DNA from 2 places in the Streptomyces sp. NPDC000134 genome. Region 2 is predicted to be linked to the other one. Evidence: riboswitches for the same ligand, from Rfam matches in the RefSeq annotation. Region 2 holds a riboswitch; the other holds the start of a gene.
What was found. Region 2 has a riboswitch for glycine ahead of gcvT (glycine cleavage system aminomethyltransferase GcvT). Riboswitches for the same ligand answer to the same signal wherever they lie in the genome.
Positions count from the first base shown of each region.

Region 1: linked by a shared signal. The riboswitch ahead of gcvP (aminomethyl-transferring glycine dehydrogenase) and the one ahead of gcvT (glycine cleavage system aminomethyltransferase GcvT) in region 2 are both predicted to bind glycine.

Region 1 is NZ_JBIAZN010000008.1:8,485-18,926, forward strand. It holds gene ACFY32_RS13450 (MerR family transcriptional regulator) at 1-343, shown strand, start outside; gene ACFY32_RS13455 (DNA polymerase IV) at 406-1,863, shown strand; gene ACFY32_RS13460 (PRC-barrel domain-containing protein) at 1,921-2,295, opposite strand; glycine riboswitch at 2,422-2,517, shown strand; gene gcvP (aminomethyl-transferring glycine dehydrogenase) at 2,694-5,579, shown strand; gene ACFY32_RS13470 (ABC transporter ATP-binding protein) at 5,607-6,689, opposite strand; gene ACFY32_RS13475 (ABC transporter permease) at 6,686-7,501, opposite strand; gene modA (molybdate ABC transporter substrate-binding protein) at 7,498-8,313, opposite strand; gene ACFY32_RS13485 (molybdopterin-binding protein) at 8,468-8,854, opposite strand; gene kdpF (K(+)-transporting ATPase subunit F) at 9,132-9,221, shown strand; gene kdpA (potassium-transporting ATPase subunit KdpA) at 9,230-10,442, shown strand, end outside.
Region 2 is NZ_JBIAZN010000013.1:30,770-41,211, forward strand. It holds gene glyA (serine hydroxymethyltransferase) at 1-547, opposite strand, end outside; gene gcvH (glycine cleavage system protein GcvH) at 561-938, opposite strand; gene gcvT (glycine cleavage system aminomethyltransferase GcvT) at 1,051-2,169, opposite strand; glycine riboswitch at 2,318-2,413, opposite strand; gene ACFY32_RS20530 (AAA family ATPase) at 2,594-3,259, shown strand; gene ACFY32_RS20535 (enhanced serine sensitivity protein SseB) at 3,331-4,122, shown strand; gene ACFY32_RS20540 (enhanced serine sensitivity protein SseB C-terminal domain-containing protein) at 4,272-5,027, shown strand; gene ACFY32_RS20545 (ABC transporter permease) at 5,339-6,346, shown strand; gene ACFY32_RS20550 (ABC transporter substrate-binding protein) at 6,418-8,214, shown strand; gene ACFY32_RS20555 (ABC transporter permease) at 8,323-9,321, shown strand; gene ACFY32_RS20560 (ABC transporter ATP-binding protein) at 9,318-10,415, shown strand; gene ACFY32_RS20565 (ABC transporter ATP-binding protein) at 10,439-10,442, shown strand, end outside.

The DNA of each region.
Region 1 (10,442 bases), on a different contig from region 2:
CGTCGTGGTCCTCAAGATCGTGAAACGGTTCCTCGACACGGGCGTGTCGCTGCAGAACATCCGCAGTGCCGTGCGGCACCTCAGGGAGAGCGGTTTCCGCGACCTGGAGCGGATGACGCTGATGAGCGACGGCGCCACGGTCTACGAGTGCACGTCGCCCGACGAGGTGCACGCCCTGCTCCAGGGCGGTCAGGGGATCTTCGGGATCGCCGTCGGGGTGGTGTGGCGGGACGTGGAGAGCGCGCTGTCGCAACTGCACGGCGAGCGGATCGACACCGGTGAGACCCTGGTCGGGCACAATCCGGCCGACGAACTGGCGCGGCGGCGCAACCGGGCGGTCTGAACACGCCGGGACACCGGCGGCCGGGCGGCGCGTTGTCAGTGGCGTGAGGCAGCATCGGAGATGTGAGAACCGCGCCCACGATCCTGCACCTCGACATGGATGCCTTCTTCGCCTCGGTGGAGCAGGCGTCCAAGCCGAGCCTGCGCGGGAAGGCCGTCGTGGTCGGCGGCCTCGGTCCCCGCGGGGTCGTCGCCACGGCCTCGTACGAGGCGCGGGTCTTCGGCGTGCACTCGGCGATGCCCATGGCGCAGGCCCGCAGGCTCGCGCCGAACGCCGCGTATCTCGTGCCGCGCTTCCAGCTCTACCGGTCGATCAGCGAGCAGGTGATGCGGCTGCTGCGGGCGCTGTCGCCGCTGGTGGAGCCGCTGAGCCTGGACGAGGCGTTCGTGGACCTGGAGGCCGGCGGGGTCGCCTGGGACGCCCAGTCGGCGCAACTGGCCGGGGTGAGGCTGCGGGCGGACATCCGGGCGGTCACCGGGCTCACGGGGTCCGTCGGGCTCGCCGCGTCCAAGATGCTCGCCAAGATCGCCTCCGAGCAGGCCAAGCCGGACGGGCTGGTGCTGATCGAGCCGGGGACCGAGCGGGCGCTGCTCGCGCCGATGTCCGTGCGGACGCTGCCCGGGGTCGGGCCGGCCACCGGTGACCATCTGCGGCGGGCCGGGATCACCACGGTGGGGGAGCTGGCCGAGGCGGGGGAGGACGAGCTGGTCCGGCTGCTGGGCAAGGCGCACGGGCACGCGCTGTACGCGATGGCGCTGGCGCGCGACGAGCGGCCCGTGGTGGCCGAGCGGGAGACCAAGTCGGTGTCGGTGGAGGACACCTACGACGTGGACATCCACGACCGGGTGCGGGTCGGGCTGGAGGTGCGGCGGCTCGCCGACCGGTGTGTGCGGCGACTGCGGCAGGCCGGGCTGTCGGGGCGGACCATCGTGCTCAAGGTGCGGCGGTACGACTTCTCCACGCTGACCCGGTCCGAGACGCTGCGCGGGCCCACGGACGACCCCGCGGTGGTCGGGGAGGCGGCGGCGCGGCTGCTGGACTCGGTGGACACCACCGGCGGCGTACGGCTGCTCGGCGTGGGTGTCACCGGGCTGGCCGACTACACGCAGGAGGACCTGTTCGCGCAGGCGGCCGGGGAGCGGGCGGCGGCCGACGCGGGGGAGGCGGTGGCGGAAGGGGCGGAGCGGGCCGGAGGTGCGGCGGCGGAGGGCCCGCCCGCCGAGGGCGAGCAGCCGTCCGCCGAGCGGCGCTGGCCGTCGGGGCACGACGTCCGCCACGCCGAGTACGGGCACGGGTGGGTCCAGGGCAGCGGCCTCGGGCGGGTCACCGTGCGCTTCGAGACGCCCGGGTCGCCGCCGGGGCGGGTACGGACGTTCCGGGTCGACGACCCGGGGCTGGAACCGGCGGAGCCGTTGCCCTTGGTGGAGCGAAGACCGGGCGAGGGGCCGGCGCCGGACGGCACGGAGGCGGCGCCCGCGTCGGACGCGCCGGAGGCCGGGGCCTCGGGGCGGAGGCACTGAGAGCGGCGGAGGGGGCGGGTCGAGCGGGAGGACGGAAGCAACAGGGGGGTGACGTGGTCAGGCCGGGTCTTCCTGGCCTGCCAGGGTGCCGAAGGTGCGGTCGGGGAGGTCGGGCGGGGCGGCGATGTCCAGGCCGTAGTGGTGGTAGAGCTGGAGTTCCTGCTCGGGGGAGAGGTGGCGGCCGACGCCGAAGTCCGGGGCCTCCCTGATCAGGGAGCGGTCGAAGGGGACGCGCAGGGCGCCGTCCACGAGTTCGCTGGGCTCCAGCGGCACGAACGCGTCCCGGCTGAACAGCCCGGTGCGTATCGCCGCCCACTCGGGCACCCCGGTGGCGTCGTCGAGATAGACCTCGTCGACGGTGCCGATCCGGGTGCCGTTGCGGTCGAACGCCTTGCGGCCGATCAGGTTGCGCGGATCGATGTCGGTACGCACGGGCCCTCCACGTGGTCGCAAACCATCCGGTGAATCATCCGTAAGCACTACAAAAGAGCAGAATCCGGAGGACGGCCACTCGAACGAGCGGTCGTTGACCGCGCTGGTAGGCTGGCACACGGCTGCTGACCCCGTGCGGGAGAGTCCTCCAGGCTGTATCGGAGGCGCCGAAGGAGCAAATCCTCCCCGGAATCTCTCAGGCCCACGTACCGCACGGACGAGGTCACTCTGGAAAGCAGAGCGGGTGTCGACGGCTTCCGCTCTCACCGACGGTGAAAGCCGGCAGCCCTCGGGCGGCCCGGTGAAGCTCTCAGGTGCAGATGACAGAGGGGGAGGCCGTCCGGGCACCCGTGCCGTGGTGCCCCTCGCAGGTCGCGTCAGACCAGGAGGCCTCCGCAATGACCGCCCCTCGCATCCCGCTCACCGAACTCGAACAGGGCATACCGTTCGAGCAGCGCCACATCGGCCCCGACCACGGGGCCCAGGCCAAGATGCTCGCGCAGGTCGGCTACGGGTCGCTCGACGAGCTGACGGCCGCCGCCGTGCCGGAGGCCATCCGCAGCGCCGAGGCGCTGGACCTGCCGGGCGCCCGCTCCGAGGCCGAGGTACTGGCCGAGCTGCGCTCGCTGGCCGACCGCAACCAGGTGCTCGACTCGATGATCGGGCTCGGGTACTACGGCACCTTCACGCCGCCCGTGATCCTGCGCAACGTGATGGAGAACCCGGCCTGGTACACGGCCTACACGCCGTACCAGCCGGAGATCTCGCAGGGCCGCCTGGAGGCGCTGCTGAACTTCCAGACCATGGTCGCCGACCTCACCGGCCTGCCGACCTCCGGCGCCTCGCTGCTCGACGAGGGCACCGCCGCCGCCGAGGCGATGGCGCTGTCCCGGCGGCTGGGCAGGAACAAGAAGGGGCTGTTCCTGGTCGACGCCGACGCGCTGCCGCAGACCATCGCCGTGATCCGGACCCGCGCCGAACCGACCGGTGTCGAGGTCGTCGTCGCCGACCTCGGCGACGGCATCCCGGCCGAGGTCGCCGAGCGGGAGATCAACGGCGTCCTCATCCAGTACCCGGGCGCCTCCGGAGCCGTACGCGACATCAAGCCCGTCATCGACCGGGCGCACGAGCTGGGCGCGCTGGTCACCGTCGCCGCCGACCTGCTGGCGCTGACGCTGCTGAAGTCGCCCGGCGAGCTGGGCGCCGACATCGCGGTGGGCACCACCCAGCGGTTCGGGGTGCCGATGGGCTTCGGCGGACCGCACGCCGGTTACCTGGCCGTCCAGGAGAAGATGGCCCGCAGCCTGCCCGGACGGCTGGTCGGCGTCTCCGTGGACGCGGACGGCAACCGGGCCTACCGGCTCGCCCTGCAGACCCGTGAGCAGCACATCCGCCGGGAGAAGGCCACCAGCAACATCTGCACCGCGCAGGTGCTGCTGGCCGTGATGGCCGGGATGTACGCCGTCTACCACGGGATGGACGGCCTGCGCGGCATCGCCCGCCGCACCCACCGCTACGCGTCGATCCTCGCCGCCGGCCTCACCGCGGGCGGCGTCGAGGTGGTCCACGGCGCCTACTTCGACACCGTCACCGCCCGGGTGCCCGGACGCGCCGCCGAGGTCGTCGCCGCCGCCCGGCGGAACGGGGTGAACCTGCGCCTGGTCGACGCCGACCACGTCTCCGCGGCCTGCGACGAGACCACCACCCGGGCCCAGGTGGGCGCGGTGTGGACGGCGTTCGGCGTCGAGGGCGACATCGAGGCGCTGGACGCGGCCACCGAGGACGCGCTGCCCGCCGGGCTGCTGCGCGAGGACGAGTGCCTGACCCACCCCGTCTTCCACCAGCACCGCTCCGAGACCGCGATGCTGCGCTACCTGCGCCGCCTGGCCGACCGCGACTACGCGCTGGACCGCGGCATGATCCCGCTGGGCTCCTGCACCATGAAGCTCAACGCCACCACCGAGATGGAGCCGGTGACCTGGCCTGAGTTCGGGCAACTGCACCCCTTCGCGCCCGCCGAGCAGGCCCAGGGCTACCTCAAGCTCATCCGCGAGCTGGAGGAGCGGCTCGCCGACGTCACCGGCTACGACAAGGTCTCCCTCCAGCCCAACGCCGGGTCCCAGGGCGAGCTGGCCGGACTGCTCGCCGTCCGCGGCTACCACCGGGCCAACGGCGACGAGCAGCGGACCGTGTGCCTCATCCCGTCCTCCGCGCACGGGACCAACGCGGCCAGCGCCGTGATGGCCGGCATGAGGGTCGTCGTCGTCAAGACCGCCGAGGACGGCGAGATCGACGTCGAGGACCTGCGGGCCAAGATCGAGCAGTACCGTGACGAGCTGGCGGTGCTGATGATCACGTACCCGTCCACGCACGGCGTGTTCGAGGCCCATGTCGCCGACATCTGCGCCCAGGTCCACGAGGCCGGCGGCCAGGTGTACGTGGACGGCGCCAACCTCAACGCCCTGGTCGGCCTCGCCCGGCCCGGCCACTTCGGCGGCGACGTCTCGCACCTGAACCTGCACAAGACCTTCTGCATCCCGCACGGCGGCGGTGGTCCCGGCGTCGGCCCGGTCGCCGTACGGTCGCACCTGGCGCCGTACCTGCCCAACCACCCGCTGCAGCCCGCGGCCGGACCGGAGACCGGGGTCGGGCCCGTCTCGGCGGCGCCCTGGGGCTCGGCCGGCATCCTGCCCATCTCGTGGGCGTACGTCCGGCTGATGGGCGGCGAGGGGCTCAAGCGCGCCACGCAGGTGGCGGTGCTGTCGGCCAACTACATCGCCAAGAGGCTGGAGCCGCACTACCCGGTGCTCTACACCGGGCCGGGCGGGCTGGTCGCGCACGAGTGCATCATCGACCTGCGCCCGCTGACCAAGGCGACCGGCGTCAGCGTCGACGACGTGGCCAAGCGGCTGATCGACTACGGCTTCCACGCGCCGACGATGTCCTTCCCGGTGGCCGGGACGCTGATGATCGAGCCGACCGAGTCCGAGGACCTGACCGAACTGGACCGGTTCTGCGAAGCGATGATCGCCATCCGCGCGGAGATCGAGAAGGTCGGCTCCGGTGAGTGGCCCGCGGACGACAACCCGCTGCGGGGCGCGCCGCACACCGCCGCCGCGCTCGGCGGGGAGTGGGAGCACGCCTACGGCCGCGAGGAGGCCGTCTTCCCGGGCGGGGTGTCGGCCGCCGACAAGTACTGGCCGCCGGTGCGCCGGATCGACCAGGCCTACGGCGACCGCAACCTGGTCTGCTCCTGCCCGCCGCTGGACGCGTACCAGGACTGACGCCCCTACGTCACCGTCACCGAAGCCTCACGCCGGGTACGCGTGGGTCTGGGTCGCCTTCACGGCGGCCCAGACCGGCGTGCCCGGGTGGAGGCCCAGTTCGGCCGCGGCGACCGTGGTCAGGTCGGCGGCCAGCGGGAGTTCGCCGGTGAGGTCGGCGCGGATCTGGTCGCCGTGCGTCTCCAGGCCGGCGACCTCGCAGCGCCAGAGGTTGCGGGCACTGGCGCCGGCGGGCCGCTCCCCGTACAGGGTGACGGCACCGGGCGGGAACGCCACGAAGACCGGGCCGGCGAGGTCCTCGGTGGTGGTGATGGACGGGCCCGCGTCCAGGCGGACGGTGTGGCCGTCGGCCTGCCCCCGGTAGAGGTTGAGGCCGACCAGCCGGGCGATGTAGTCGGTGCGCGGGTGACGGGCGATGTCGCCGGGCGTGCCCTCCTGGACGACCCGGCCGTGCTCGACGACGACCAGCCGGTCGGCCAGCACCATCGCGTCCAGCGGGTCGTGCGTGACCAGGACGGCGACGGCCTCGAACTCCGCGAGATGGCGGCGCAGCCCGGCCCGTACCTCCAGGCGGGTGCGGGCGTCCAGCGCGGCGAGCGGCTCGTCGAGCAGCAGCAGTCGGGGCCGGGTCGCCAGGGCGCGGGCGAGGGCGACGCGCTGCGCCTGGCCGCCGGACAGACGCCTGGGCTTGGCGCCGGCGTGGTCGGCCAGGCCCATCCGGTCCAGCCAGGCGGCGGCCTGGTCGCGGGCCTCCGCCTTGGCGGCGCCGCGGCAGCGCGGGCCGAACGCCACGTTGTCCAGCGCGCTGAGGTGCGGGAAGAGCAGGTAGTCCTGGAAGACCACGCCGACCGGGCGGGACTCCGGGGGCGTACGGTCCAGGTCGGCGCCGTCCAGGCGCAGGTGCCCGCCGGTGAGGGGCTCCAGGCCGGCCAGGGCGCGCAGGGCCGTGGTCTTGCCGGCGCCGTTGGGGCCGAGCAGGGCCACCACGTCACCGGGGGCCGCGCTGAGGGCGATGTCCAGCCGGAAGTCTCCGCGGTCGACCACGAGCCGGGCGTCGAGGCCGGGCCGGCCGGGGCGGTGCGGGGGCGGGGTGGCCGGGGCGGGGGTCATGAGGCGGTCATCCAGCGGTCGCGCAGTCCGGCCAGGACGGCGACGGAGACGGCCAGCAGCACCAGGCTGAGGGCGATCGCCGCCGCCGGGTCGTTCTGCAGGGCGAGGTAGACGGCGAGCGGCATGGTCTGCGTGCGGCCCGGGAAGTTCCCGGCGAACGTGATCGTCGCCCCGAACTCGCCCAGCGCCCGCGCCCAGGCCAGTACGGCGCCGGCCGCGACGCCCGGCGCGATCAGCGGCAGCGTGACGCGGCGGAACGCGGTGAAGCGGGAGGCGCCCAGGGTGGCGGCGGCCTCCTCGTAGCGGGGGTCGGCGGCGCGCAGCGTGCCCTCCACGCTGATGACCAGGAACGGCATCGCCACGAAGGTCTCCGCGAGGACGACGCCCGTGGTGGTGAACGGGACGGTGATCCCGAACCAGGCGTCCAGCCACTGCCCGACGAAACCGTTGCGGCCGAACGCCAGCAGCAGGGCGACGCCGCCGACCACCGGGGGCAGCACCAGCGGGAGGGTCACCAGGGCGCGGACCAGGCCCCGGCCGGGGAAGTCGGTGCGGGCCAGCAGCCAGGCCAGGGGGACGCCGATGACCAGGCTGAGCGCGGTCGCCGAGGTGGCGCAGAGCAGCGACAGCCTGAGCGCCTGCCACACCTCGGCGCTGGTCAACTGGTCCGGCAGGGTGCTCCAGGGCGTGCGGACGAGCAGGGCGATCAGCGGCAGCAGCAGGAAGGCGAGGCCCACGACCGCCGGGAGCAGCAGGGGGAGCGGTGCCGTCCGGGACCGGCCCGATCGGACGCCTTTGCGCGGTCCGCTCACGGCTGGAGGAACCCGGCCCCGGTCAGCGTCCCCCGGCCGTCGGCGGAGCGCACCAGGTCGACGAACGCCTTCGCGGCGGTGGCGTTGGGGGCGTCCTTGAGCAGGGCGATCGGATAGTCGTTGACGGCTCGGGCCGACTCGGGGAACTCCACGCCCTCCACCTTGTCACCCGCCGCCTTGACATCGGTGCGGTAGACGACGGCGGCGTCGGCCTCCTTCAGGACGACCTTGTTCAAGGCGCTCTTGACGTCCTCCTCGTAGGAGACGGGGGTGAGCTTCAGCCCGGCGGCGTCGAGGGCGGTCCGCGCGGCGGAGCCGCAGGGGACGGTCCTGTCGCACAGGACGACCTTCAGGCCGGGGGCGGTCAGGTCCTTCAGGGAGGACACCTGGTGCGGGTTGCCCGGCAGGGTGGCGATCTCCAGTCGGTTGCGGGCGAAGATGGCCGGGTTGCCGTCCGTGCCGCCCGCGTCGGTGACCGTCTTCATGGTCTTGGGGCTGGCGGCGGCGAACACGTCCGCCGGGGCGCCGCCGGTGATGCTCGCCGCGAGGGTGTCGCTGCCGCCGAAGCTGAAGGTGACCTTCGTGCCGGGGTGGGCCCGCTCGAACCGCTCGCCGAGCGCGGTGAAGCTCTCCTTGAGCGAGGCCGCGGCGAAGACGGTGACGGTGCCGGACGGCTCGCGCGAGGACCCCCCGCTCCCGGCGTCGGAGTCCGCGGAGGCGCAGGCGGTCAGCGTCAGCAGCGCGGCGGCTCCCGCAGCGGCCGCGGACAGGGTCCGGCGGTGCCGGTGGGTCCGGCGCACGGAACGGGTCATCAGGGGGCCACTCCCTCGGTGGTGCGGACTCGGCGGGCGCCGCCACGGCACGACGGGCGACGTCGGTCATACTGTCGCATCTGCCAGGCGTACGTCACCTGTCGCATCGCATGAGCGAGGGAGAGACGGAGATGGGGCCGCATGTGCGTTCGTCTCAGGTGCGGTCGATATGGACGTTTGTCGACTTCACGCGGGCGGTGGCCTCCATGCCGACCTCCAGGCCGAGTTCCTCCACGGCCTCCCGGGTCAGCAGGGAGACCAGGCGGTGCGGGCCGGCCTGGATCTCGACCTGGGCGGCGACGTCGCCGAGCTTGATGGCGGTGACGATCCCGGGGAAGGCGTTGCGCACCGACGTGTACGACGGCTCCTCGTCGGTGCCGGCCAGCTCCACCGAGAACGCGGCCAGGTCCCGGCCGTCGATGACCCGCCGCCCGCTCTCGTCGCGGCGGGTGGTGATCCGGCCGGCGTCCGCCCAGCGGCGGGCGGTGTCCGGGCTGACGCCGAGCAGCCGCGCCGCCTGGCCGATGGTGTAGGACTGCATGCCGGTCACGATAGGCGGCCGGGGCGGAGGGCGGCCCGTGGGGTGCCCCGCGACGCCGGGGGCCGGGTGAGCCGTAAGAGAGCCGTCAAGGGCGTACGGCGGGCCGTAAGGGCCCCGTCAACGGCGGTCGGAAACGGTCGGACGGGGAGTTTCCTCGGAACGTCCTTGTTCCTCGCACCCCACTCCAGGAGCTCACGATGGCCGATCTGGCCTTCGTCGTCACCACGGTCGCGGCCTTCGCGCTGGTGACCCTCGTCGCCAAGGGGGTGACGAAGCTGTGACCGCCGAGAACATCGTCGGCCTCGTCGTGGCCGTCGCCCTGCTGGGCTATCTCGTCCTCGCCCTGATCTTCCCGGAGAGGTTCTGAGAGCGGCCATGGGTCCCGTACTCGCCGGTGTGCTGCAAATCCTCGCCCTGACAGGCGCACTGGCCCTCGCACACATCCCCCTGGGCAACCATCTGGCCCGGGTCTACTCCGCCGGCCGGCACTGGCGGGTGGAGCGGTGGATCTACCGGGCGATCGGCGCCGACTCGGACGCCGAGATGCGCTGGCCCGCGTATCTGCGGGGCGTGCTCGCCTTCTCCGCCGTCGGCGTCCTCTTCCTCTATCTGCTCCAGCGGCTCCAGGGCGTACTGCCGGGCTCGCTGGGCTTCGCCTCCGTCCCGCCCGCGCAGGCGTTCAACACGGCCGTCTCCTTCGTCACCAACACCAACTGGCAGTCGTACTACGGCGAACAGACCATGGGACACGTCGTGCAGACCGCCGGTCTGGCCGTGCAGAACTTCGTCTCCGCCGCCGTCGGCATGGCCGTCGCCGTGGCCCTGGTCCGGGGCTTCGCGCGCTCGCGCTCCGGTGAGCTGGGCAACTTCTGGACCGACCTGGTGCGCGGGGTCACCCGGGTGCTGGTGCCGCTGGCCGCCGTCGCCGCGATCGTGCTGGTCGCCCGCGGGGTGGTGCAGAACTTCGCCGGCATCCACGAGGTCGGGCAGTTCACGGGCGGTGCCCAGCAGTGGAACGGCGGGGCGGTCGCCTCGCAGGAGGCCATCAAGGAGCTGGGCACCAACGGCGGCGGTTACTTCAACGCCAACAGCGCCCACCCGTTCGAGAACCCGACGCCGTTCACCAACCTCTTCCAGATCTTCCTGATCCTGGTGATCCCGTTCTCCCTGCCCCGGGCGTTCGGCCTGCTGGTCGGCTCGGTGCGGCAGGGGTACGCGATCCTCGCCGCGATGGCCGTCGTATGGGCCGGGTTCGTGGCCCTGATGATGTGGACCGAGTTCGCCCACCACGGCCCCGCGCCGGAGGCGGCCGGGGGCGCGCTGGAGGGCAAGGAGGTCCGCTTCGGCGTCGCCGGCTCGTCGCTCTTCGCGGTCTCCACGACCCTCACCTCCACCGGCGCCGTCGACTCCTTCCACTCCTCCTTCACCGGCCTCGGCGGCGGCCTCGCCCTGCTCGGCATGATGCTGGGCGAGATCGCGCCCGGCGGTGTCGGCTCCGGGCTGTACGGGATGCTGGTCATGGCGGTCGTCGCGGTGTTCCTCGCCGGCCTGATGGTCGGCCGCACCCCGGAGTACCTGGGCAAGAAGA
Region 2 (10,442 bases):
AGTCGAGCTGCCTCGGGTACGCCGACCAGCCGGCCACGATCAGCTTCGGCCGCTTCTCCTTGGCGAGCCGCTCGACCTCGGCCAGGTCGACCAGGCCGTCCTCGCCGACGTGGTAGGGGACGACGTCGTAGAGCTTGCCGGAGAAGTTGATCTTCATGCCGTGGGTCAGGTGCCCGCCGTGGGCGAGGTTCAGGCCCATGATCGTGTCGCCGGGCTTGAGCAGCGCGAACATCGCCGCCGCGTTGGCCTGGGCGCCGGAGTGCGGCTGGACGTTGGCGTGCTCGGCGCCGAACAGGGCCTTCACCCGGTCGATGGCGATCTGCTCGACCACGTCGACGTGCTCGCAGCCGCCGTAGTACCGGCGGCCGGGGTAGCCCTCGGCGTACTTGTTGGTCAGGACCGAGCCCTGGGCCTCCATCACCGCGGCCGGCGCGAAGTTCTCGGAGGCGATCATCTCCAGGGTGGACTGCTGGCGGTGCAGCTCGGCGTCGACGGCGGCGGCGACGTCGGGGTCGAGTTCGTGCAGGGGCGTGTTCAGGAGGGTCATCGCGAAGGGCTCCTCAGCCTGCCGAGAAGGCGGTGTACTCGTCGGCGGAGAGCAGGTCGCCGGGTTCGTCCGCGACCCGCACCTTGAACAGCCAGCCGCCCTCGAAGGGCGCCGAGTTGACCAGCGACGGGTCGTCGACGACGTCCTCGTTGACCTCGGTGACCTCACCGGAGACGGGGGAGTACAGGTCGGAGACGGACTTGGTCGACTCCAGCTCGCCGCAGGTCTCGCCCGCGGTCACGGTCGCGCCGACCTCCGGGAGCTGCACGAAGACGACGTCGCCGAGCGCGTTGGCCGCGTGCTCGGTGATGCCGACCGCCGACACGCCGTCCTCGGCGGTCGACAGCCACTCGTGCTCCTTGCTGTAACGAAGCTGCTGGGGGTTGCTCATGGCCTGAATTCTCCTGTATGCGGGGGTGTGCTGGTGCATGCGGGACCGGTGGGACCGCTGGTGAGCAGGGCGGATGTGCCCAGGGTCACGTGCGAGGGCCCGGGGGCGGTGGCTACTTCCGGCGCCGGTAGAACGGCAGTGCGACGACCTCGTACGGCTCGTGGGTGCCCCGGATGTCGACGGCCACCCCCGGCGTCCCGGGTGCCGCGTGCGCCGCGTCGACGTACGCCATCGCGATCGGCCTGCCCAGGGTGGGGGAGGGGGCGCCGGAGGTGACCTCGCCGATCACCTCGCCGCCGGCCACCACCGCGTACCCGGCGCGCGGGACCCGGCGGCCCTCGGCGATCAGGCCGACCAGGACGCGCGGGGGGTTCCGCTCGGCGCGGGCGGCGGCCTCGGCGAGCGCCGCGCGGCCCACGAAGCCGCCCTCCTTGTCGAACTTGACCACCCGGCCGAGCCCGGCGTCGAACGGCGTCAGGGCGGTGGTCAGCTCGTGCCCGTACAGCGGCATCCCCGCCTCCAGGCGGAGGGTGTCCCGGCAGGACAGGCCGCAGGGGACCAGCCCGGCCGAGGCGCCCGCCTCGGTCAGCGCCTGCCACAGCTTCCCGGCGTCGGCGGGGTCGACGAACAGCTCGAAGCCGTCCTCGCCGGTGTAGCCGGTCCGGGCGATCAGCGCGGAGACGCCGGCGACGGTGCCGGGCAGACCGGCGTAGTACTTCAGCCCGTCCAGGTCGGCGTCGGTGAGCGAGGCGAGGATGCCGGGGGAGGCGGGGCCCTGCACGGCGAGCAGCGCGTAGGCGTCCCGGTCGTCGCGGACCTCGGCGTCGAAGCCGGCGGCGCGCTCGGTCAGGGCGTCCAGCACCACCTGGGCGTTGGCGGCGTTGGCGACCACCAGGTACTCGGCCTCGGCGAGCCGGTAGACGATCAGGTCGTCGAGGATGCCGCCGTCCTCGCGGCAGATCATGGTGTAGCGGGCGCGGCCGGGCTTCACCCCGCCGATGTCGCCGACCAGCGCGTGGTCCAGCAGCGCGGCGGCGCCGGGGCCGGTGACCGCGATCTCGCCCATGTGCGACAGGTCGAAGAGGCCGGCGGTGGTCCGTACGGCCTGGTGCTCGTCGCGCTCGGAGCCGTAGCGCAGCGGCATGTCCCAGCCGGCGAAGTCGGTCATGGTCGCGCCGAGCGCGCGGTGCACGGCGTCCAGCGCGGTGCGGCGGGGTTCGGTACTGCTCATCGGTCGGTCGTCTCCCAGGACAGGACGGCAGGGCGAGGAAGGTCCTCCCCATCTGTCATCGGGACCTGAGAGGTTCGCCGTGACCGCGCGGCGGTCAGGACTTGCACCTTGGGTGGGGCCGCCGGGGCGGCCCGCTTTTCAGATGTGCCTCGCCCGCGCGGTGACGGGGCCTGAGAGATTCAAGGGAGGGACTTGCTCCTTCGGCGCCCCGGTCGGTGACCGGGGACTCTCCCGCGCGGGTTCGAACGGCCGGTATGCAGTTGGCGCGCACATCATTGCACGACCGGTCGGACTCTGGCAGACCGTGATCTGTAACCGGCTTGTGGCAGTAAGCGCACGAAAATTCGAGACACCCCGCATTACCTTCTCTTTACACTCGACGGGGATGGGAACTCGTGAACCGCCCCAGGGGAGGACGATCACGGTGAACAGGACCACGGCGTACGCCGCCACCACGGGTCTCGCGCTGCCCGAGCAGCCCGTCGGCCCGGCCCGCGAGGCGCGCGCCCCGCTGCCCGCGTCCACCGTCCGCGACCTGCGCGAGCGGTCCGGACGCGGTCCGCACGCCCTGCTGTTCGGCCCCCGCGACCTCGCCGTGGTCACCGGGCTGCCCGGCAGCGGCAAGTCCACGCTGATGCGGCGCACCGTGCGCGGCCGCCGCGTGGACTCCCAGGACACCCGCGACCGCTGGGACGCGCGGATGCCCCGCCTCCTGCCGTACGCGGTCTACCGCCCGCTCGTCCGGCTCGCCCACTACGCCGGGCTGCGCCGCGCCCTGCGCTCCGGCGAGGGCGTCGTGGTGCACGACTGCGGCACCCAGGCGTGGGTCCGCCGCTGGCTGGCCCGCGAGGCGCGGCGCCGGGGCGGCACCCTGCACCTGCTGCTGCTCGACGTCGACCCCGAGCAGGCCCTGGCGGGACAGCGCGAGCGCGGCCGGGGCGTCTCCGGGTACGCGTTCTCGCGGCACCGCGCGGCCGGCGCCCGTCTGCTGCGCTCGGTGGAGCGGGGCGCGCTGCCGGCCGGCGTGCGCGTGGTCCTGCTCGACCGGGCGGCGGCCGACGCCCTGCACCGGATCGGGTTCACGGGCTGACCGGCCGCGGGCGCGGCCGTACGGGTTAGCCTTTTCAGCCACATCAGCGGTTCCACACAGGCGGTAGGCAGATGGACTTCCCGGCGGGCTTCTCCGCGGACTTCCCGGCGCAGGCGCATCCCCACCCGCACGGCGGTTGGCCCGGCAACGAGCTGGAGGAGGTGCTGTCCGCCTCCCTCGGCGTGCCCGGCGCCGGCGGCCGGATCGTCGAGGTCCTCGGCCGCAGCTTCGTCTGGGTCCCGCTGCCCGGCGGCGGCGGCCCGCACAGCGGTCCCCTGGACCTGCCCACACTGGAGATCGAGGGACAGGCGTACGTCCCGGTGTTCAGCTCCGAGGAGCAGTTCCGGCAGGTCGTCGGCGCGCACATGGGGTACGCCATCGCCCCCGCCGCGGAGTTCGCCCGCGGTCTGCCGCCGCAGGTCGGCATCGCCGTCAACCCGGACGGGCTGGTCGGCATACCCCTGCCGCCGCCCGCCGTCGCCGAGCTGTGCCGCGCCGGACGGACCCCGCTGGACGGGCCCGCGAGCGGCGGCCGGGTCCGCCTGTCCGAGCCCGACTGGCAGGACGACCCGGTCGACTTCCTCGCCGCCGCCGCCGCGGAGTTCGCCGCCCTCGGCGTGGTCCGCACCGCCCGCCGCTGCCTGGCCGTCGTCGAGACCGCCGACCCCGTGATGTTCGTCGGCGTCGAACTCGCCCACTGGGAGGGCGACGCCCGCGCCCTCCCCCTCGAAGCCCTCGGCCGGGCCCTCACCACGGCCCCGCCCCCCTGGCCGGTCAACCTGGTCCTCCTGGAGGCGGCCCAGGACCCGGTCTGCGACTGGATGCGGGAAAGGGTCCGCCCGTTCTACACGAGGGACGTCTGAGCGCCGTCCCCGCGCACCCGCACGGCACGCACACGCACGACCCCCCTGACCGCCGGTGGCCTTAAGCTAGGTTCACTCGGTCGAGGCGTTGTACAGAGGGGCGATACAAAGTGAGCGCTGGTACCGCCGCAGCCGGGCAGGTGGAGCACATGCTGCGCCAGGTGACCCCCGGGCGCTACGACGCCTACGAGTCGCTGCTGCGCGCCCTCGCGAGCCCGGCCTCCGGCCAGGTCTGGATGCTGCTCTGGCACGGCCAGGCCGGCTCCCCCGACGCCCAGTACGCGACGATGGAGGTCGAGGGGCACGCGTACGCGCCCTGTGTCACCTCCGCCCAGGAGCTGTCCGCCAGCGGCTGGAACCGCGCGTACGAGGTGGTCGACGGCCTGGAGGTGGCCCGCGCCCTCTACCCCGACCGCTACGGCCTGTGGCTCAACCCGCACGCCCCCGGCGGCGGCGTCGGCATCCCCTGGCTCGACCTGCGCCGGATCGCCACCGGCCTGGACCGCCAGCCCGCGGGACCGCTCAGGCTGTCCGAACCGGCCATCGAGATCCCGCAGTTCTACGCCCTGCTCGCGCAGAACGCCCACCGCACCCCGGCCGTCCGCTCGCTGCGCCGCGCCTGGGTGCAGCCGGCGCTCGGCGCGCCCTACCTCGCCATCGGCCTGGACGTGTACGACACCACCCCGCCGTCCGTCGCCGCGGTGCGGGCGATGATGCAGAGTTCGGTCGGCGCGGTGCCGGACGGGCTGCCGGTGTCCACCGTGGCGATGTCCGACGCGCTCGACCCGGTCGCGATGTGGCTGCGCGCCCACGCCCGGCCGTTCTACGACCGCGAGGCGCACGCGGCCCCCGCCCAGGCTCCCGCCGCCGGGTACGGCTACCCTCCGGCAGGCGACCGGTACTGAGAGTGGAACGATCCGTTCCGGTGTCCGGGGGAGCCGATCTTCGCGCGTAGATGAGGCCGGAAGCGCCTCCTCTGTCCCTGATGTCCCAACTCGTCCGCGTCCGGCCCCCGTTACCCACTGTCCGGATAACGGAAATCCTCAAACAGCATCACGGTTGCGCATCCATTCACCGCCAAGTCTGGCAACTGATCGCCAAAGCGTTGAAGACTCCCGCAACAAGGGACGTTCGTCCCTGTGTACGACGGACTGATCACGCCGCTACAGCGGCAAGTGCGGGCCGGCTACCGCCGGTTGAGAGGGGTCCCTGCCAGATGACGGCACCATTGCACGAGCCGACCGCGGAAGCGGCCCCGAGTGCTGCCGAGGAAGCGGCGGTTGCCGGCGCCGGGAGCAAGGCGGTTCAGGGTCGTTCCCTGGGCCGAATTGCCTGGGAGCGCCTGAAAAGGGACAAGCTCGCCCTGACGGGCGGCGTCGTGGTGCTTGTCCTGATCGCGATCGCGCTGCTCGCGCCGCTGATCACCCACCTCGTCGGGCAGGACCCCGAGGCGCACCACGAGGACCTGATCGACCCGCTGTTCGGCACCCCCATCGGCTCGCTGGGCGGCATCAGCGGCGACCACCTGCTCGGCGTCGAGCCGGTCAGCGGCCGCGACATCTTCTCCCGCATCGTCTACGGGGCCCGGATCTCGCTGCTGGTCGGCTTCCTGTCCGCGATCGTCGCCGTGGTCATCGGCACCGTCCTGGGCATCCTGGCCGGCTTCTTCGGCGGCTGGGTCGACTCCCTCATCAGCCGGATCATGGACGGCCTGCTGGCCTTCCCGCAGTTGCTGTTCATCATCGCGCTGGTCTCCGTGATGCCGAACGAGATGCTCGGCCTCACCGGCACCGGCGTGCGCCTGTTCGTGATGATCCTGGTCATCGGATTCTTCGGCTGGCCCTACATCGGCCGTGTGGTACGCGGCCAGACACTCTCGATGCGCGAGCGCGAGTACGTCGAGGCGGCCCGTTCGCTGGGCGCGGGGCGGTTCTACATCCTGTTCAAGGAACTGCTGCCCAACCTGGTCGCGCCGATCATCGTCTACACGACGATGATGATCCCCACCAACATCCTCACCGAGGCGGCACTCAGCTTCCTGGGCGTGGGCGTCAAGCCGCCCACCGCCTCCTGGGGGCAGATGCTTTCGAGCGCGATCGACTACTACGACTCGGACCCCATGTACATGGTGATCCCGGGCGTGGCGATCTTCATCACCGTTCTTGCCTTCAACCTCTTCGGCGACGGCGTGCGTGACGCGCTGGACCCGAAGGGCTCCCGCTGAACTGCCGTACCGCACAAGTGTCCCGTGGCACCTGCACGGGGTCTCTCATCTAATCCGGAGGATCCGAGATCGTGACTACCCAACGCACCTCAGGGCGGCGCAAGCAGGCTTTGGCCGCTGCCGCAGTGGTCGCCGCGCTGCTGACCACGGCGGCGTGCGGCGGCGGCGGTGACAGCGACAACGGGGGTTCGAAGAACGGCGCGGCCGGCTTCGACGCCGCGAACAACAAGGTCGCCCAGGCCTCCGAGGCCAAGAAGGGCGGCGAGCTGAAGTTCGCCAGCGCCCAGGACGCCGACTCGTGGGACACCACGCGCGGCTACTACGGCTTCATGTGGAACTTCTCCCGCTACTACTCGCGGCAGCTCGTCACGAACGCCACCGAGCCCGGCAAGGCCGGCGCCGGCGTGACCCCCGACCTCGCCACCGGGCTGGCCAAGGTCTCGGACGACGGCAAGACCTACACGTACACCCTGCGTGACGGCGTCACCTGGGAGGACGGCAAGCCGATCACCTCCAAGGACATCAAGTACGGCATCGAGCGCGTCTGGGCGCAGGACGTGCTGTCCGGCGGCCCGACGTACCTCAAGGAGGTGCTCGACCCCAAGGGCGAGTACCAGGGTCCGTACAAGGACAAGTCCAAGGACAAGCTGGGTCTGAAGGCGATCGAGACGCCGGACGACAAGACCATCGTCTTCAAGCTGCCGAAGGCCAACTCGGACTTCGAGGAGATGCTGGCGCTCACCTCCGCCTCCCCGGTCCGCCAGGACAAGGACACCAAGTCCAAGTACGGCCTGCACCCGTTCTCCTCGGGCCCGTACAAGTTCGAGTCGTACAGCCCGGGTAAGGACCTCAAGCTGGTCCGCAACACCGAGTGGAAGCAGGAGTCGGACCCGATCCGCAAGGCGTACCCGGACAAGATCTCCATCAAGTTCTTCTCCAACGCCAACGACCTGGACGCCCGTCTGATCGCCGGTGACTACGACCTGGACCTGGCCCAGACCGGTATGTCGCCGCAGGGCCGCACCACCGCCCTCAAGCAGCACAAGGGCAACCTGGACAACCCGGTCTCCGGCTACATCCGCTACGCCGTCTTCCCGCAGAGCGTGAAGCCGTTCGACAACGAGCACTGCCGCAAGGCCGTGATCTACGGCGCCGACCACGTCTCCCTGCAGACCGCACGCGGCGGCCCGGTGGCCGGCGGTGACATCGGCACCAACATGCTCCCGCCGTCCGTCCCGGGCTCCGAGGGCCAGAAGTACGACCCGTACGGCCTGGCCGGCGAGAACAAGAGCGGCAACGTCGCCAAGGCCAAGGAAGAGCTGAAGGCCTGCGGCCAGCCCAACGGCTTCAAGACCACCATCGCGGTCCGCAACAACAAGCCGGTCGAGGTGGCCACCGCCGAGTCGCTCCAGGCCTCGCTGAAGAAGGTCGGCATCACGGTCGACATCGACCAGTACGACGGTGCGCAGACCCCCGGCATCATCGGCAGCCCCTCGAACGTGAAGAAGAAGGGCTACGGCATCATCATCATGGGCTGGGGCCCGGACTTCCCGTCCGTCCAGGGCTACGGTCTGCCGCTGTGGCACAGCGACTACATCCTCGACAGCGGTAACAACAACTACGCGCTGATCAAGGACAAGGCGATCGACGGCCTGTTCGACGACTACGTCAACACGCTCGACGACGCCGGCAAGGCCGAGATCGCCACGGAGATCAACCACAAGGTGATGGAGGGCGGCTACTACCTGCCCTTCGTCTTCGAGAAGTTCCTCAACTGGCGCTCCAGCCGCCTGGCGAACGTCTACACGACCGACGGTTACAGCGGTATGTACGACTTCGTCAACCTCGGTCTGAAGTCCACGAAGTAACCGGCACACCCGCCGTACGGCACGAAAGGCAGGTGAAGGCCGGCGCGGCGTGAGCGTGGGCCGCCGGACGACCTCCGGCGGCCCGCCCTCCGCGGCGGGCCGTTAGCTGTGCTCGCTTACCTCATCAGGCGGTTGTTCGCCGCCGCTGTGATGCTCGTGGTCATCGTCATGGTGGTCTTCAGCATCTTCTTCCTGATCCCCAAGTGGGCAGGCGTCGACATCGCCACGAGCTTCGTGGGCAAGCAGGCCGACCCCTCCTCGGTGAAGGCCGTGGCGGAGAAACTGGGTCTCAACGACCCGATCTACGCCCAGGTCTGGGAGTTCTTCAAGGGCATCTTCGTGGGCCGGACCTACTCGGCCGGCGGCGATGTCACGGACTGCGCCGCGCCGTGCTTCGGCTACTCCTTCCGCAGCGAGCAGGCCATCTGGCCGGTGCTCACCGACCGCTTCCCGGTGACCCTGGGTCTGGCGCTCGGTGCCGCCGTGCTGTGGCTGATCTTCGGTCTCGCCGCGGGCGTGCTCTCCGCACTCAAGCGGGGCACCCTGTGGGACCGCGGCGCGATGGTCGTCGCCCTCGCCGGTGTCTCCCTGCCCATCTACTTCACCGGCCTGCTGAGCCTCGCGATCTTCTCCTACGGACTCGGCTGGCTGGACGCCCAGTACGTGCCCCTGGAGGACAGCTTCACCGGCTGGCTCGGCGGCATGATCCTCCCCTGGATCACCCTGGCGTTCCTGTACGCGGCGATGTACGCCCGGATCACCCGCGCGACCATGATGGAGATCCTCGGCGAGGACTACATCCGCACCGCACGCGCCAAGGGCCTGCGGGAGAGCGTGGTCATCCGCAAGCACGCCATGCGCTCCACGATGACGCCCATCCTCACCATGCTCGGCATGGACCTCGGCGCCCTCATCGGCGGCGCTATCCTGACCGAGACCACGTTCAGCCTGCCCGGCCTCGGCCAGGCGGTGCTCAACGCGATCAAGAACCAGGACCTGCCCGTCATCCTGGGCGTCACCCTGATCACATCTCTCGCGGTGCTCATCGCCAACCTCGTGGTGGACGTCCTGTACGCCGTGATCGACCCCCGAGTGAGGCTCACATGACCGAACTCAGCAAGAGCGGTGCCGCCGTGGGCGAGCCCACCGGCACCTCTCCCGCCCCGACCGCCTTCCTGGAGGTCCGCGACCTCAAGGTGCACTTCCCGACCGACGACGGCCTGGTCAAGTCCGTCGACGGGCTCAGCTTCCAGTTGGAGAAGGGCAAGACCCTCGGCATCGTGGGCGAGTCGGGCTCCGGCAAGTCGGTGACCTCGCTGGGCATCATGGGCCTGCACACCGCCGGGCAGTACGGCCGGCGCAAGGCGCGGCTCTCCGGCGAGATCTGGCTGGACGGCACCGAGCTGCTCTCCGCCGACCCCGACGAGGTGCGCAAGCTGCGCGGCCGGCAGATGGCGATGATCTTCCAGGACCCGCTGTCCGCGCTGCACCCGTACTACACGATCGGCCAGCAGATCGTGGAGGCGTACCGCATCCACCACGACGTGGACAAGAAGACGGCCAAGCGCCGCGCGGTGGAGATGCTCGACCGGGTCGGCATCCCGCAGCCGGACAAGCGGGTGGACAGCTACCCGCACGAGTTCTCCGGCGGTATGCGCCAGCGCGCGATGATCGCGATGTCGCTGGTCAACAACCCCGAGCTGCTCATCGCGGACGAGCCGACCACCGCCCTGGACGTGACCGTCCAGGCGCAGATCCTGGACCTGATCCGGGACCTGCAGAAGGAGTTCGGCTCGGCGGTCATCGTCATCACCCACGACCTGGGCGTCGTCGCCGAACTCGCCGACGACCTGCTGGTGATGTACGGCGGGCGCTGCGTCGAGCGCGGTCCGGCGGAGAAGGTGTTCTACGAGCCCCGCCACCCCTACACCTGGGGCCTGCTCGGCTCGATGCCGCGGCTCGACCGCGACCAGCAGGAGCGCCTGATCCCGGTCAAGGGCTCGCCGCCCTCCCTCATCAACGTCCCGTCCGGCTGCGCCTTCAACCCGCGCTGCCCGTACGCCGACGTGCCCAAGGACAACGTCACCCGCACGGTCCGCCCCGAGCTGACCGAGGTCGGCAGCAAGCACTGGGCCGCCTGCCACATGTCGCAGGAGCAGCGGGAGCGTATCTGGACCGAAGAGATTGCGCCGAAGCTGTGAGCGAGAACCCCAAGGACGCAGCAGTGA